DNA from 2 places in the Variovorax sp. R-27 genome. Region 2 is predicted to be linked to the other one. Evidence: riboswitches for the same ligand, from Rfam matches in the RefSeq annotation. Region 2 holds a riboswitch; the other holds the start of a gene.

Region 1 (8,529 bases), 1.2 Mb from region 2:
AGTCGCAGTTTGCCCACCGCGCCGCGCAAGAGTCGCTGCCGTTGCGCGACGCCTTCGCGGTACTGTTCTTCGTGTCGGTCGGCATGCTGTTCGACCCCTCGGTGCTGATCGAGCGGCCGCTGCAGGTACTGGCGGTGGTGCTGGTCATCGTGCTGGGCAAGTCGCTTGCGGCCTGCGCGCTGGTGCTGGTGTTCCGCTACCCGCTGGGCACGGCGCTCACGGTGAGCGCCAGCCTGGCGCAGATCGGCGAGTTCTCGTTCATCCTGGCCGGGCTGGGCGTGTCGCTGGGCCTGCTGCCGGTGGAGGGCCAGAGCCTGGTGCTGGCGGGTGCGCTGATTTCCATTGCCACCAACCCGTTGTGGTTCAGCCTGATCGGGCCGATGCAGAAGTGGCTCCATGCCCGTTCGTCCTTCGCGCGCGGGCTCGAATCGCGCGACGACCCGCTGGCCGAACTGCCCATGACCACTGAGGCCAAGTACCTCTCGCGGCAAGTGGTGCTGGTGGGCTACGGCCGCGTCGGGCGCCGCATTGCGGCCGAACTCGACGCGCACGACATTCCCTACGTGGTGGCCGAGCAGAACCGCGAGCTTGTCGAAAAGCTGCGCGAGGCCGGCACGCCAGCCGTGTGGGGCGACGCGGCCGACCCGGCGGTGCTGATCCAGGCGCACATCGCGCGCGCCCGCGTGTTGGTGGTGGCTACGCCCGACGCCATGAACGTGCGCCAGATGATGGAGACGGCGCGCACGCTCAACCCCACCATCCAGACCGTGATCCGCAGCCACAACGAGCAGGAGGCCCGGCTGCTCACGCAGGAAACCTCTGCCACCGTGTTCCTCGGCGAGCACGAACTCGCCCAGGCCATGGCCCGTGATGTGGTCCAGCGCGCCGTGTCGATGGCCGTGCCGGCTTGAAGACGCCCGCTTTCCTCTTCTTCTCAGAGGTCTTCGATGACCAGCGTGCGGTAGCGCTGGGCGATGGAATAGGGCACGGTGCGCACCAGTTCCATCAGGCGTTCGGCGGCAGCGCCGTCTCTTGTCCTCACCAGCAGGCCCGTGTGGCCGTCGCGCGCCAACTCGGTATAGGCGCGTACCGTCGCGGCGTCGGTGCCGGCGGAGGGCAGGGGGTTGTCGGATGTCTTCGCGGTCGGGGCGATTTCGGCCAGCACCGTTTGCGCGGGCAGCAGATAGACCTCGTCGCCACTCATGCCTTTTTCGATCAGGCGGTGGCCGATGCGGTCGGCGTCTTCCGCACTCGGAAACATCACCATCGAGTAGCCGGTCGGGTAAAAGGCCCCGCCGATGCTCGATCGCATGCCCGGTTCAAGAGTGAAATGCTTCATGCTGCCTCCTGTTCTTGGAAAGGCTTCTGAAAGGTCCCTGACTACAACATTAGGTCGCACCGGCACCGGGCTCTGTAGGAGAAACCCGAAAGCACTGTCAACCGCGTGCGTACCCCGCCCATTCAAAAAAGAACCGACAACCTTGTCAGCCACTCTTACCTACATGCCCTCATCGAGAAACATCGCGCTCACCGTCCATGAACTGGAGGCGGGCGAGTTCTATTGGGTGCTGATGGAGGCGGTCGACGACACGCCTGGCGAGACCTCCCACGTCTATGTGCCGCTGGAGGCAGCCCACGATCCCTATGCCACCTATTCGAACGCGCTGGTGGCGGGCGTGGCCGTGATGCGGCGGCTGTTCGGACCCGACGGAAGGCCTGCCTGAGGCCCATCAGAGGCCTTCGGCGGAAGGCCTCTCCCTATAATCCCGCCGTTCTGGTGTGTTAATTCTTATTAATCCCGCCAGGCAACACGGTTCGAAGGTGCCCCGCACGCCATCTCATGGCCACGGGGTTAAACGGGAAGCAGGTGCGCCGCGTCGTTCATTCTTGATTGATTGACGCTGCAACTCCTGCGCTGCCCCCGCAACGGTCAGCGGATCTGGAAACCCTCACGCTCATGCCTCCCAGACGGCACGGGCAGCCACTGCGCTTCGGCGTGGGAAGGCGAGGGTTTCGGCCGCGGTGTGCATCCATTCATTGATTGATTGGCACGCCGCGGCGCTCCGCAAGCCCGGATACCGGCCTTTGCAACCGCCTTCGGACGCTGCGGGAGTGCGTGTCCGGGCCTGCCACCGCTTCGCGCTCGCGCGTACCGTCGCAGTCCCTTCGCCTCTTCCGCCGCGTCCTCTATCGGTCAGGAGCCTGCGGGGACGCAGGTCGGAGGAGAAGTCACATGGGTCATGCATCGCCAGCGCGCGATCGCACGGGTGCGCCGCTGCGTTGGACGCGCCTTTCGGGTCTTTCACTGGGTCTGGGGTTGGTTTTCGGGCCTTCCGCGGTCTTCGCGCAGTCGTCGGGTGAAGTGGCGAATGCGGGCCAGACCCTCAAGCCGGTGCAGGTCGAGGCCGAACGGCATACCCCGCTCGCCATCGACGAACCCTCGCACACCGGCAGCCGCCTCGGCCTCACGCCGCTGGAAACGCCGGCCAGCATCGAAGTGCTGACGGGCGACACCATCCGCGCACGCGGCGACGTCTCGGTGATCGATGCCGCCACCCGCGCCACTGGCATCACCGGCACGCCCGGCCCCGGCAATGGCGGCACCGCGATGGTGGCGCGCGGTTTCTCGGGCCACGGCTCGGTGATGCAGCTCTTCGACGGCACGCGCCTCTACGCAGGCGCGGGTACCGTCACCTTCCCGTTCGACACCTGGTCTGTCGACCGCATCGAGGTGCTGCGCGGCGCGGCCTCGGTGATGTACGGCGAGGGTGCCATCGGCGGCGCCATCAACGTGGTGCCCAAGAAGCCGACGCGCGGCCCGATCCAGAACGAGGCGCTGGTCACGGTGGGCTCCGACGCCACCCGCCAGGTGGCCTTTGGCAGCGGCGGGGCGATCAACGACAAGCTCTCCTACCGCTTCGACATCAGCCACCGCCAGACCGACGGCTTCATGCAGCGCGGGCAGGCCGAGAGCCTGGCCGTGGGCGCGGCCGTGCGGCTCGACGTGTCGCCGCAGCTGCAGTTCACGCTGTCGCACGACGAGGGCCGGCAGTCGCCGCAGCGCTACTTCGGCGTGCCGCTGATCGACGGCCGCCTGAGCAGCCAGACGCTGCGCCAGAACTACAACGTCGACGATTCGGAAATCAAGTACCGCGACAAGTGGACCCGGCTCGACGCCCAGTGGACGCCCAACAGCGCCGTCACCGTGCGCAACCAGCTCTACCGGCTGGAGAGCAAGCGCCACTGGCGCGACAGCGAGACCTACACCTACAGCGCCACCACGCGGCGCGTGACGCGCGGCGACTACCTGGAAATCGGCCACGACCAGGAGCAGATCGGCAACCGCACCGACGCCACCTTCAAGCACAGCCTGTTCGGCCTGGCCAACCAGGTGCTGGTGGGCTTCGACGCGAATCACATCAACTTCCTGAATTCGAGCGACACGCCCTACGGCGGTCGTTCGGTGGTCGACCCGTTCAACTTCAATCCCGGCTACTACGTGTCGCCGGTGGCCTACACACAGCGCTACCGGACCAAGACCGACACCTACGCCTTCTTCACCGAAGACAAGCTGGCCTTCAACGAGCAGTGGTCGGTGGTGGGCAGCCTGCGCTGGGACCACGCCAAGGTGGCACGCACCGACCTGCAGAACGCGGCCAACAACCTCGGCAAGACCTTCGAGTACGCCACCGGCCGCCTCGGCGTGGTGTATGCGCCCGATGTGTCGCAGTCGTTCTATGCGCAGGTGGCGCGCGCGGCAGACCCGCTGACCTCGCTCATCTCCACCTCGGCCACGCAGGTGCCGTTCGAGCTCAGCACCGGCCGGCAGGTCGAGGTTGGCTACAAGCGCCAGCTGGCCGACAACCGCGGGGCCTGGACCGTGGCGGCCTATCGCATCGAGAAGACCAAGCTGCTCTCGCGCGACGCGACCGATCCGACCATCACCCAGCAGATCGGCAAGCAGTCGTCCGAAGGCATCGAGGCCACGCTCGACCTGGCGCTCACCTCGACGCTGCGGCTCGAAGCCAACGTGGCCAAGCTGCGCGCGCGCTATGACGATTTCAACGAAGTCGTCAGCGGGCGCCTTGTCTCGCGCGCGGGCAACACGCCCACTGGCGTGCCAGAAGATGCCGCGAATCTCTGGCTCAACTGGCGCTTCCTGCCGCAGTGGGAGGCCGATTTCGGCGTGCGCTACGTCGGACCACGCCAGGTCGATACGGCCAACTCGCGCAAGATCGGCTCCTACACGGTGGCCGATGCGGGCGTGAGCTGGCAGGCGAATCCTTCGCTGAAGCTTGCGCTGCGCGCCTACAACCTGGCCGACCGCCGCTATGCGGTGTCGTTCTCGAACGGCGGCAACCAGTGGTTGCTGGGCCGCCCGCGTTCGTTCGAGCTGTCGGCTCTGGTCAACTTCTGATCGGCGCTCCCATGACTTCCGCATGGCGCCGCGCTTGGCCGGGCATCCGGCATTGGCTCTACTGGACGCACCGGTGGCTGGGCATCGGCGGCTGCCTGCTGTTCGTCATGTGGTTCGTCTCGGGCGTCGTGATGATGTACGTGGGGTATCCCAACCTCACGGACGAAGAGCGACTTGCGGGGCTGGCGCCGCTGCGTTTCGAGCAGGCGGCGGTGTCGCCAACCGCTGCACTCGACGCGCTGCCGCAGGCGGCCCGCGTGCAGCCGCGGCGCATGGTGCTGGAGATGCAGGGCGGCATCAACGCCGAGCCCGTATGGCGCATCGTCGATGCGAGCGGAGGCCGGCACACGGTCTCGGCGCGCGACGGCCATGTGCCCGGCCCGGTCGATGCCGCGCAGGCCGAAACCATCGCACGGGCCTTCTCGGGCCATGCGAGTGCGCATTGGGCCGAGACACTGGAGCGCGACCAGTGGACCGTGCCGCAGGGCCTGAACCCGCTGCGTCCGCTGCACCGCATCGAAGTCGGCGACGCGGCCGGCACCGAGCTGTACGTGTCGCAGCGAAACGGCGAAGTGGTGCGCGACACCACGCGCTTGGAGCGCTTCTGGAACTGGCTGGGCTCCGTGCCGCACTGGATCTACTTCACGCCACTGCGCGCCGATCCGCCGCTGTGGCACGACGTGGTGGTGTGGCTGTCGGCGGCTTGCATCGTTTCGGCCGTGACGGGCATCGTCATCGGCATCCTGCGGGTGCGCCTGCGGCGCAGGTTCCGCAATGGCGCGGTCACGCCGTACAACGGATGGATGGCCTGGCACCACATCGCGGGGCTGATCGGCGGCTTCTTCGTGCTGACATGGATCATCAGCGGCTGGCTGTCGATGAACCCCAATGGCTGGTTCCAGCGCGGGCCGGGCGGCGCGGCTGCGATGGCGCGCTACACGGGTGCCGGTAAGTCGCCGTTCCCCTGGCCGCCAGCGGTGTTGCCGTCGGGCGAGGGCGAGGCCGCACCGCGCGAGGCCGTGCTGCTGTGGTTCGACGGCAAGCCGCTGCTGCAGCTGCGCGACGCGAAGGCGCGCGTGCGGGTGGTCGATGCGGCCACGGGTGGCCCCGCCGTCATCGGCAAGGACGACATCCTGCGCGCCGCCGCCCGCCTGCGGCCCGGCGCCATCACCCAGGCCACGCTGCAGACCCGCGAAGACTTTCACTGGTACGGCCACCACCGCGAGCGCACCGTGCCCGTGTGGCGGCTGCAGTTCGACGACCCCGCGCACAGCTGGATCTACATCGACCCGGCCAGCGGGCAGGTCGCCGGCAGCAACGACAGCAATTCGAGGCTGCGACGCTGGCTCTTCAATGCGGCGCACAGCCTCGACTTTCCCTGGCTCATCCAGTACCGGCCGGCCTGGGACCTCGTGGTGTGGCTGCTTTCCATCGTCGGCACCGTGGCCTCGGCCAGCGGCGTCGTGATCGGCTGGCGACGGCTGCGGCGCAAGCCTCGACCATTGGCCATATCGAAGGGGCTTGCGCAAGCAGGCCCATGAACCAACAATCAACTTTCGCACTGCGGTGCATTTCAGGAGGTGCTCGATGCACATCGAACCAGGTCTCGTCGACGGATCCAAGATCTTCCTCAGCTACGCCACGGCGGCAGCTGCTCTCGCCTACACAGGCAAGGTGGCCTTCGATACGGCCGTGAAGGACGGCCTTGCCGCCCTGGCGCTGCGCTCGGCCATTGCCATTGCGCTGGTGTTCTGCTTCTTCGAGGTGTTGCCGCATCACCCGGTGGGCGTGTCCGAGGTGCACCTGATTCTGGGCACGACCCTGCTGCTGGTGTTCGGCCTGGCGCCTGCGGCCATTGGCCTGGCGGGCGGGTTGCTCATCCAGGGCCTGTTCTTCGAACCGCAGGATGTGCCGCAGTTCGGCATGAACGTCACCACCTTGCTGGTGCCCCTGTTTGCGACTGCCGCGCTGGCACGGCGGATCATTCCCCAGAACCTGGCCTACGTGGACATCAGCTACCAGCAGGCATTCAAGCTGTCGGTGGCTTACCAGGGCGGCATCGTGGTCTGGGTCGGCTTCTGGGCGCTCTACGGACGCGGCACCGGGCTCGAGAACCTGAGCCAGATCGCCAGCTTCGGCGCTGCCTACATGACAGTCGTGCTTGTCGAGCCGCTGGTCGACCTGGGTGTGTTGGCCGCCGCAAAGGCCTGGCGTCGTCTGCAGGGCACGGCCTTCGTCGAGCGCCGCCTGTACAGCGCCATCTGATTCAACCAATGCATCGCCGCGCTCACGAGGTGCTGCCTCGGGGAGCGGCACGGGCGCTTGCGCGCCTGAAAGAACATCTCCCATGACACAAGCAAGCAACGCCAAGATCCCCGTCACCATCGTCACGGGCTTCCTCGGCAGCGGCAAGACCACGCTGCTGCGCCACATCCTCGGCAATGCCGAAGGCCGCCGCATCGTGGTGATCGTCAATGAGTTCGGCGAACTCGGCATCGACGGCGAGATTCTTCGTGGCTGCGGCATCGGCTGCGACGACGAGGGCAACGAGCGCGAAGGCGCGCTGTACGAGCTGGCCAACGGCTGCGTCTGCTGCACCGTGCAGGAAGAATTCCTGCCCGTGATGCTTCAACTGGCCGAGCGCCGCGGCGACATCGATGCCGTGATCATCGAAACCTCGGGCCTCGCGCTGCCCAAACCGCTGGTGCAGGCCTTCCAGTGGCCGGACATCGCCAACATCTTCACCGTGGACTCGGTGGTCACGGTGGTCGACGGCCCGGCCGCCGCCTCGGGCCAGTTCGCCGAGAACCCCGAGGCTGTCGACGAAGCCCGCCGCGCCGACCCCAACCTCGACCACGAATCGCCGCTGCACGAGCTGTTCGAAGACCAGCTCTCGGCCGCCGACCTCGTGGTGCTCAACAAGACCGACCTGATGGACGACGCCGCGCGAGTGAAGGTCGAGGCGCTGGTGCGCGAAGAGCTGCCGCCCGAAGTCAAGATCGTGGCTGCCACCGAAGGCAGGCTGCCGCTCGCGCTGCTGCTGGGCCAGGGCCGCGCGGCCGAGGCCACCATCCACCTGCGCGAAAGCCACCACGACCACGAGGAAGACCACGACCACGACGAGTTTGACTCGCTCGTGATCGAGTTGCCGCCCGTGGACCGCGACGGCCTGCTCGCCGTGCTCGGCAGGCTGGTCGAGCAGCACACCATCTACCGCGTGAAGGGCTTCGTCGCCATTCCGGGCAAGCCGATGCGCCTGCTGGTGCAGGGCGTGGGCCGCCGCTTCGACCATCACTTCGACCGCCGCTGGCGCGATGGCGAGGCGCAGCGCACGCGGCTCGTGTTCATCGGTGAAGACCTCGACGAGGCGGTGCTGCGCAAGGCGCTGGAAGAGGTGAGTGCGGTCGCAGCCTGACGGCCTGAACGCATGCATCTGCTGAGCACCCAGCCCGGACGCTTCGTCGAAGACGACAGCGTCGTCACCCGGCTCGACCAGACGCCGGGCGACATCGTGGTGCTCAGCTCGGCCGACACCACGCTGGCGCTGCTCGCCGCGGCGCGCACCGCGCTGGCGGTCGCCGACCCCGGCTATCCGTCGTTGCGGCTGGCCAACCTGATGCACCTGCGCCAGCCTGCGTCGCTCGACCTGTACATTGACGAAGTGCTGCAGCATGCGCGCGTGGTTGTGGTCGATCACCTGGGTGCGGAATCGGCCTGGGCCTACGGGCTCCAGCAGCTCGAAAAGCTCGCGAAGCGCAAGGGCCAGCAGCTCGCCATGTTCTCCGGCGACCTGCAGGAAGACGAAGACCTGCTTGCGCGCAGCACGGCGCCGCGCGCGGTGAGCCGCCAGCTCTGGCAGTACATGCGTAGCGGCGGGGCGGGCAATGCGATGCAGTTTTTGCGCGCGGTGGCCTTCCATGGGCTGGGCCACGGCGAAGCGCCGCTGCCGCCGCGCAGCCTGCCGCAGGTTGCGCTGCATGTGCCGCGCGGCATTGACGCGGCGCACACCGTGGCCGGCATCGACGACCTGCGCGTCGGGTGGCATGCGGGCGCGCCGGTGGTGGCGCTGGTGTTCTATCGCTCGCATTTGCTGTCGGGCAACACGGTGGCTT
Region 2 (8,529 bases):
TTTGGCGTTACATCGCCAGCGGGCAAGACTACGAATTCCAGAGCGCGATCTTCCAGCCCGTGGGCGGCATGGACATGATCGCCAAGGCCTTCCAGAAGGAGGTCGGCAGCCTGATCCGCTACGGCGCCAAGGTCACGAAGATCGAGCAGAACGACCGCGGCGTGACGGTCACCTACACCGATGCATCAAAGGGCGGCGCGGTCACGCAGGCCAAGGCCGACTGGTGCCTGTGCACCATTCCGCTGTCGGTGCTCAGCCAGATCGACATCCAGGTGGGCTCGGCAATGCAGGAGGCCATCAACGCCGTGCCTTATGGCGCATCAGTAAAGGTGGGCCTGCAGTTCAAGCGCCGCTTCTGGGAAGAAGACGAACACATCTACGGCGGCATCAGCTACACAGACCTGCCGATCTCGCGCATTTCGTATCCCTCGACGCGCTATGGCGCCAAGGGCAAGTCGGTGGTGCTGGGCGCCTACGTGTTCGACGGCCCGAACTCCTACGAATTCACCGCCATGGCGCCCGAGGAGCGCGTGCGCCGCGCGGTCGAGTTCGGCACGCAGCTGCATCCGCAGTACGCGAGCGAATTCGACAACGGCATTTCCGTGGGCTGGCACCGCGTGCCCGGCACGCACGGCTGCTACGGCATGTGGACCGACGAGACGCGCCAGAAGCACTACAAGAACCTGTGCCAGGTCGACGGCCGCATCGCGCTGGCTGGCGAGCACGCTTCCTACATTCCGGCCTGGCAGGAGGGCGCACTGCTCTCGTCGCTCGACGCCATCCAGCGGCTGCATGCCCGCGCCGTTGCGTGAAAGCCGAGTGAAGGACACACCCACCATGAACAACAACATCACGACCTTCAAGCGCGCGTTGCTCGGCCTTTCGCTGGGCGCGCTGGCCTCGGTGGCCGGCCAGGCCGCTTTCGCGCAGTCGCCGGAGCCCGTCTTTTCCGTCGGCCCCCGATTCCAGGAGAGCTCGGGCGAGGCGATCTACCGCGCGACCTGCCAGGGCTGCCACATGGCGCAGGGACAAGGGGCGAAGGGCGCAGGCGCCTATCCGGCGCTCGCCTCGAACCCGCGGCTCGCAAGCGCGGAATACCCACTCTACGTGGTGATCAACGGGCAGAAAGGCATGCCCGCCTTTGGCAAGATGCTGAGCGACGAGCAGATCGCTTCCGTGGTCGGCTATGCGCGCACCCATTTCGGCAACCAATATCCTGACGCCATTGCGGCGGAGAGCGTCAAGAAGCTGCGGCCTTGATCGGCCTTCTTCTTTCGATACCTGGCAGATCCTTTCTTCATCCACCCCAGCAGAGAGACAACACGCATGACCATGACCTCCATCACGAAGAAGCTGGCGCTCGCCGCCGCACTGCTCGCAGCCGGCACCGGCGCCGCCCATGCGGCCGATGAAATCATTCGCCACCGCATTCCGAACTCCACCTTCCCGATCTCGGCGGCGGTGGAGGTGCCGTCTTCGTTCACCAACGTCTACCTCTCGGGCCAGGTGCCGCCGCTGCAGGACGCGACCGCGCCCAAGAACAGCGCGGCGGCCTATGGCGGCGACACCAAGGGCCAGACCGTCGGCGTGCTCAAAGCCATCGAGAAGAGCCTCACAGGCCTGGGCCTGACGATGGGCGACGTGGTGAAGATGCAGGTGTTTCTCGTCGGCGATCCGGCCAAGGACAACAAGATGGATTTCGCCGGCTTCATGGAGGGCTATACCCAGTTCTTCGGCACCACCGCGCAGCCCCGGCTGCCTGTGCGCTCGGCGATGCAGGTAGCGGCGCTCGCCAACCCGGCCTACCTGGTCGAGATCGAGGTGATGGCGGTGCGTCCCGCCAAGTAAAAAAGCAGTGCTGCGCTACTCGCTCAGCCGCACGTAGGTGGCGAGCAGCGCGCTCTTGGCAACAATCCCGAGCAGCACAGGGTTGCCGGCGCTCTCGATCACCGGCAGTCGCTCGCCCAGGTGATCGAGAAAACGCTGCAGCGCCTCGCCCAGCCCGGTGTCGGCGGTGAGCGGCTGGATGGCCTGCGAGAGCAGGGCGCCCGCGGTCGTTTCCGCTGGCGCCGTGCCGAGCGCCGAAAGCGGCACCACGCCGAGGTAGCGGTTGCCCGCATCCACCACGTACAGGTACTTCACCGGGTGCTGCAGGAAGAGCTTGCTCATGGCCTCGCGGTCCGCCTCCGGGCCCACCACCGTTTCGGCCGGCTGCACCAGGTCGCGCATGTGCAGCCCGCGCAGGCGCATCTGCGTGTCGCGCTGCTCGTTGCGGTGCAGGGTGATCTCGTACATCGAGCCGGCATTGGCCGAGCGCGCGACGAAATACGCGATGACGCTCGCCGCCATCAGCGGCAGCATGACCTGGTAGCTCAGCGTCATCTCGAAGATCATCAGGATGGCCATCAGCGGCGCCTGCGTGGCGCCCGCCAGGAACGCGCCCATGCCGACGATGGCATAGGCGAACGGCGCCGAGGTGGCCGCTGGCCACAGCGCCTGCGCGCCAAGGCCGAACAGCGCACCGACCATGCAGCCGAAGAACAGCGCCGGCGTGAACACGCCGCCCACCGCGCCCGAGCCGGCCGTGGCCATCGTGGCGACCGCCTTGGCGACCAGCACCATCGCGATCAGCGTCCACGGCCAGGGGGTGTGCAGCACCGAATTGACCACGCTGTAGCCGTTGCCCCAGACCTCGGGCATGGGCACCGACACCGCACCCATCACCAGCCCGCCCAACGCCAGCCGCCACGGCAACGCAACCGGCAAGCGCGAGAACAGCGCACGGCTGCCCTGCAACGCGCGCAGGAAGCCGACCGCCGCAAAGCCCAGCAGCACGCCGAGCACGCAGAACAGCACGACCTCGGTGCCGTGGATCTCCGGGAACGCCGGCATCTTGTAAGGAGGCTGGTAGCCGGGCAGGGCGCGCATCGCGACGTTGGCGACCACCGAGGCAATGATGATCGGCCCCACGCTTTCCATCGCGATAGAGCCCAGCACGATCTCGGCGACGAAGAAGGCGCCGGCAATGGGTGCGTTGTAGGCGGCGGTCAGGCCGGCCGCCGCGCCGCAGGCCACCAGCAACCGCAGCCGCTCGACCGGAAAGCGGAACAGCCGCCCCAGCAGAGACGACGCCAGCGCCGCCAGCTGCACCATCGAGCCCTCGCGCCCGATGGAACCACCGGTGCCGATGCTCACCAGCGACGAGGCGCTGCGCACCAGCGTCTGCGCCACCGGAATGCGCCCATTGCCGAGCACGATGGCTTCCATGTAGTCGGAGGCGGCGCTGCGCAAGGCGACGCGTTTCGCCAGCACCAGCAGGCCGCCGGCCACCAGTCCACCCAGCGTGGGGCAGGCGATGCGCGCCCACCACGGCAGGTGCTTCGCCATTGCCACCAGCCCTTCGCCGGGACCGAGCACCAGATGCTCGAAGTGATAGAGCGCCGCGCGGAAGAGTTCGGTCGCCAGCGTGCCGAGCAAACCGGCCACGATGGACCACAGCAGCATCGATTGCCAGCCCGAGACACCGAAGACACGCTGCAGCGCCGAACGAAGATTGAGAACTACCGAGGCGGGCCGCATCATGGGCTGGGATGTTAGCTGCGAGCGCCACCCAGGCGGGAACACCGAGGAACCGGCTTTGCCGGGCCTCAGGTGTTGCCCCCGGTAGGGGGAAGGAGAAGCGACACGAAGTGCGCGCAGCCTGGGGGCGAGCCAAGTCACTGGCATAAAATCCCGCCCGTTGGTGCTCGCGGCGTGGTTCGCACGGCGCAGTTCAACGGGAAGCAGGAGTGGAAGCCCCCGACCTCATCAGGACGGAACAAGGCCGAAGCCGCCTGCGCTGCCCCCGCAACGGTCAAGCAGACGGCGCCGCAAGGCGCCAACCCCTTTCCATCGAAGCCACTGGGTGCCCTGAAACAGGCGCCTGGGAAGGCGGTGAGGGGCCGTTCTGCCAGCCCGGATACCGGCCAACAAGGCGGCTGCCGCATGCGTGATCTGTGCATGGGGCGGCCATGGCGCCCAGGCGCCGGCGGGGAGGCCGGCGAGGGGTATTGACGTTCGTTCGGCTCATTCATGATTTCCCACGTTTGCTTTTCTCGCGGCCGCGCTCCTGCGCGCCGTCTCCGCCATGCCTGCCTGCCGCTGGCGCTGGCTTCCGCCTTCGGTGGCCTGGCCCATGCACAAGACGCCCCCACGCTGGGCGAAACGGTGGTCACGGCCAACCGCACGCCGCAGGCGCTGTCGGACCTGGTGGGCGACGTGTCCATCATCGACCGCAAGACCATCGAGCGCAGCGGCGCGACCGGCGTGGCCGACGTGCTGGCGCGCCTGCCCGGCATCGAGATCTCGCGCAGCGGCGGCGTGGGCAACACCACCAGCCTGTTCATCCGCGGCGCTGAAACGCGCTTCACGGCCGTGTACCTCGACGGCGTGCGCATCGACTCGCAATCGACCGGCGGCGCCGGCTGGGAAGGCATTCCGCTCTCGCAGATCGACCGCATCGAAGTGCTGCGCGGCCCGGCCGCCGCGGTGTATGGCTCCGACGCCGTGGGCGGCGTGATCCAGCTCTTCACCAAGCGTGGCGAAGAGGGCGTGTCGCCTTACGCCGGCATCGGCTTCGGCAGCAAGGGCCTGCGCAAGATCGAAGGCGGCGTGAGCGGCAAGTCGGGCCTGTTCGACTATTCGTTCGGCGTGGCGCATGAGGAAAGCAAGGGCTACAACGTGCAGCCCGCAAGCAAGCGCAACGTGGTGAAAGACGGCTACACCAGCCCCGACCGCGACGGCTACAACAGCACCTCGGGCAACGTGAAGCTGGGCTTCCAGATCACGCCGGACCAGCGCCTGGAGGCTACGCTGCTCACCAGCGACATCAAGGCCGGCTACGACGCCACCGTCTCCTACAGGACCAAGCCGCCGATCCTGTTCCGCGACGACTTGTCGAACAACACGCTGCGTACCGCCGGCCTGACTTGGTCGGCCAAGTGGAACGACATCTACAGCACCCGCGTGCAGGTGACCGATTCGCAGTCGGTCTACAAGACGCAGCCTTCGTTCTACCGCACCGAAACCAACCTGCGCGGCTACCTGTTCCAGAACGAGTTCCGCTTCGGCCCGCACCTGGTGACGGCCACCCTCGAGCGCCGCGAAGACGCGCTCGAAAACGCGCCCACCACCTCGTCGAAGCTGCTGTCGCGCGACCGCTCGCAGGACGCCATTTCGCTCGGCTACGGCTTCGTGCAGGGCCTGCATTCGCTGCAGCTGCATGTGCGCCACGACAGGGACAGCGAGTTCGGCGGCAAGACGACTGGCAGCGCGGCCTATGGCTACGCCATCACCCCGTCGCTGCGCTTCACGGCATCGGCTGGCACCGCCTTCCGCGTGCCCACGCTGTACCAGCGCTTCAGCGAATACGGCGTGTCCACGCTGCGGCCCGAAAGCAGCCAGAACGTCGAGCTGGGCATGAACTACGCCAAGGACGGCACCACCGCAGGCATCGTGGTGTACCGCAACCGCGTGCGCAACCTGATCAACTTCGTCGGCACCGCCACGGGCTGTGCCTCGACGTTCGGCTGCTACACCAACGTGAACCGTGCCACCCTGCAGGGCGCCACGCTGTCGGCCAGCCAGCGCCTGGGCGACGTCACGCTGCGCGCCTCGCTCGACGTGCAGGACCCGAAGGACGCCGACACCGGCAACCTGCTCGCGCGCCGCTCCAAGCGCCATGGCACCCTGGGCGCCGACTGGCGCGTCGCCGGCTGGACGCTGGGCGCCGAGGTGCAGTCCTCGAGCAAGCGCTACGACGACGCGGCCAACACCATCAAGCTCGGTGGCTACACCGTGCTGAACCTGTCGGCCAGCACGCAGATCACGCGAGACCTCAACCTCGTGGCCCGCGTCGACAATGTGGGCAACAAGGACTACCAGTTCGCGCGGCTGTACGCCAATGCCGGCCGCACCGCGTACGTCGGTCTCAAGTGGACGCCTCACTAAGCCAAGCTACCCAACCAGGCGACACCGCCGGTGCCGCGGCAGTCTCGTGCGCCGCGGTGCTGGTGGCTGCCCCGGCTTCGGGGCAGGGCAAGACCACCGTCGCCGCGGCGCTCGCGCGGCTGCATGCGCGCCAGGGGCGGCGCGTGCGAGCCTTCAAGTGCGGGCCCGACTTTCTCGACCCGCACTGGCTGGCGCTGGCCACCGGCGCGCCGGTGCATTCGCTCGACCTCTGGATGACCGGCGAGGCCGATTGCCGCTCGCGCCTGCGCGCCGCGGCGGCCGAGTGCGACCTGGTGATTGTCGAAGGCGTGATGGGCCTGTTCGACGGCACGCCCAGCGCGGCCGACCTGGCCGAGCGCTTCGGCCTGCCGGTGCTGGCGGTGATCGATGCGCACGCCATGGCGGGCACCTTCGGCGCGCTGGCCTACGGGCTGCAGAACTTCCGGCCCGGGTTGCCATGGGCCGGCGTGCTGGCGAACCGCGTGGCCAGCGAGAGGCACGCGGGCATGTTGAAAGACGCGCTGCGCGAACCCTCGCAGTGGCTTGGCGCCTTGCCGCGCGACGCGGGGTTCACGCTGCCCGAGCGGCACCTGGGGCTCGTCGCCACTACCGAACTCGGCGATGCGATGGCGCGGCTCGACGCGGCGGCCGACGTGCTGGCCGCCACGCCGCTCGGGCAGATGCAGACCAGTCAACTGCCGCAGGTGCGTTTCGAGGCACCCGCTTCCGGCGAGGCAGAAGCCGTGCCGCCGCTGCTGGCTGGCCGCACCATCGCCATTGCGCGCGATGCGGCCTTTTCATTCATCTACCCCGCGAACCTCGACGTGCTCACGGCGCTGGGCGCGCGGCTGTCCTTTTTCTCGCCGCTCGCAGGCGATGCCTTGCCGGCATGCGACGCGGTCTGGCTGCCCGGCGGCTACCCCGAACTGCACGCAGAAGCGCTGGCCGCCTGCGCGCCGATGCGCGAATCGCTCGCCGCACATGCCGCTGCGGGCAAGCCGGTCTGGGCCGAGTGCGGCGGCATGATGGCGCTGTTCGACGAACTGGCCACGCAAGACGACGCGCAGGTCCACCGCCTCTGGGGCCTGCTGCCGGGCCGCGTGACCATGCAGAAGCGGCTCGCCGGCCTTGGTCCGCAACAGCTCACCCTCGGCAGCCACACCCTGCGCGGACACACCTTCCACTATTCGCGCTGCGAAACGCCACTGGCGCCCGCCGCGCTCACTGCCAGGCCCGGCGCGACGCAGCCCGTGGGCGCACGCGGCGGCGAGGCGCTGTACGTGCACGGCCCGGTGCGCGCGAGCTATTTCCACGCGTGGTTTGCCTCCAGTCCGCAAGCCACGGCCCGCCTTTTCGGCGCCATGCCCATCGAGTTGGAGAGCCATGCCGCAATCGAATAAGCCGAAGACCGTCGAGCACGAGTTCATCCTGGGCGGCCAGAAGAGCGGCAAGTCGCGCCGCGCCGAGCAGCGCGCGATCGACTGGTTCGCGGCCGATTCCCGCACGCACCGCGCCGTGCTGATCGCCACCGCGCAGGCCTACGACGACGAGATGCTGGAGCGCATCGTGCGCCACCAGGCCGACCGTGCCGAGCGCGTGCCCGGCATGCGCACCATCGAGGAGCCGATCGAACTCGCGCGCGCCGTCGTCACGCAGAGCACGCCCGAGACGCTGGTGGTGGTCGACTGCCTCACACTGTGGCTCACCAACCTGCTGATGCCGATTCACTCCGAAGACGCCCGCCCCGTGACGCGTACTCCGGCGACACACATCGCCATGCTGCTGGTCGCGCTGCGCGAGGCGCGCGGGCCGGTGGTGCTGGTCGGCAACGAGATCGGCCTGGGTGTGATTCCGCTGGGCCGCGAGACGCGCGCCTTCGTCGACGCGCTCGGCCGCCTGAACCAGGACGTGGCCGCCGCCTGCGACCGCGTCACCCTGATGGCCGCAGGCCTGCCGTTGAGCCTGAAAGCGCCTGCTGCATGAAGAAGAAAAAGACGATCCGCACTCCGCTGGCCGCGCTCGGTCTGGCCCTGTTCGCGCTGGCCGCGCACGCCTTCGATGTGGTCGACGAGCGCGGCGTGTCCGTGAGCCTGCCGCAGCCGCCGCAGCGCATCGTCTCGCTGCTGCCGTCGCTCACCGAATCGATTTGTGCGCTCGGTGCCTGCAACCGGCTGGTGGGTGTCGACCGCTATTCCAACTCGCCCGAACAGGTGAAGGCGCTGCCGCAGCTCGGCGGCGGGATCGACCCGAACGTCGAGGCCATCGTCGCGCTCAAGCCCGACGCGGTGCTGCTTGCCAAGTCGTCGCGCGTCACGCAGCGGCTCGAGGCGCTGGGCCTGAAGGTGCTGGTGCTCGAACCCAAGAGCCATGCCGACGTGCAGCGCGTGCTCGACAAGCTCGACCAGGTGCTCGGCACGCACGAAGCGCCGAAGGTCTGGCGCGTGATCGATGCCAGCGTGTCGGCCGCCGCGCAGTCGGTGCCCGCGAGCGCCAGGGGCATGCGCGTGTACTTCGAAGTGAACAGCGCGCCGTATGCGGCGG

What was found. A riboswitch is a leader RNA that binds a small molecule or an ion and turns the genes downstream of it on or off. The one in region 2 is predicted to bind cobalamin.
Region 1: it holds a riboswitch for cobalamin, as region 2 does, so the genes downstream of both, ACN9MV_RS12615 (TonB-dependent receptor) here and ACN9MV_RS18240 (TonB-dependent receptor domain-containing protein) in region 2, are expected to answer to the same signal.

The regions. Positions count from the first base shown of each region.
Region 1 covers NZ_CP183984.1:2,718,507-2,727,035, forward strand. Annotated here, with positions in the region: gene ybaL (YbaL family putative K(+) efflux transporter) at 1-911, shown strand, start outside; gene ACN9MV_RS12605 (hypothetical protein) at 935-1,339, opposite strand; gene ACN9MV_RS12610 (hypothetical protein) at 1,482-1,724, shown strand; cobalamin riboswitch at 1,804-2,101, shown strand; gene ACN9MV_RS12615 (TonB-dependent receptor) at 2,234-4,417, shown strand; gene ACN9MV_RS12620 (PepSY domain-containing protein) at 4,429-5,958, shown strand; gene ACN9MV_RS12625 (energy-coupling factor ABC transporter permease) at 6,005-6,682, shown strand; gene cobW (cobalamin biosynthesis protein CobW) at 6,765-7,832, shown strand; gene cobN (cobaltochelatase subunit CobN) at 7,845-8,529, shown strand, end outside.
Region 2 covers NZ_CP183984.1:3,889,147-3,897,675, reverse strand. Annotated here, with positions in the region: gene ACN9MV_RS18260 (flavin monoamine oxidase family protein) at 1-812, shown strand, start outside; gene ACN9MV_RS18255 (c-type cytochrome) at 838-1,260, shown strand; gene ACN9MV_RS18250 (RidA family protein) at 1,327-1,848, shown strand; gene ACN9MV_RS18245 (ClcB-like voltage-gated chloride channel protein) at 1,864-3,582, opposite strand; cobalamin riboswitch at 3,725-3,984, shown strand; gene ACN9MV_RS18240 (TonB-dependent receptor domain-containing protein) at 4,072-5,988, shown strand; gene ACN9MV_RS18235 (cobyrinate a,c-diamide synthase) at 5,973-7,388, shown strand; gene ACN9MV_RS18230 (bifunctional adenosylcobinamide kinase/adenosylcobinamide-phosphate guanylyltransferase) at 7,372-7,971, shown strand; gene ACN9MV_RS18225 (ABC transporter substrate-binding protein) at 7,968-8,529, shown strand, end outside.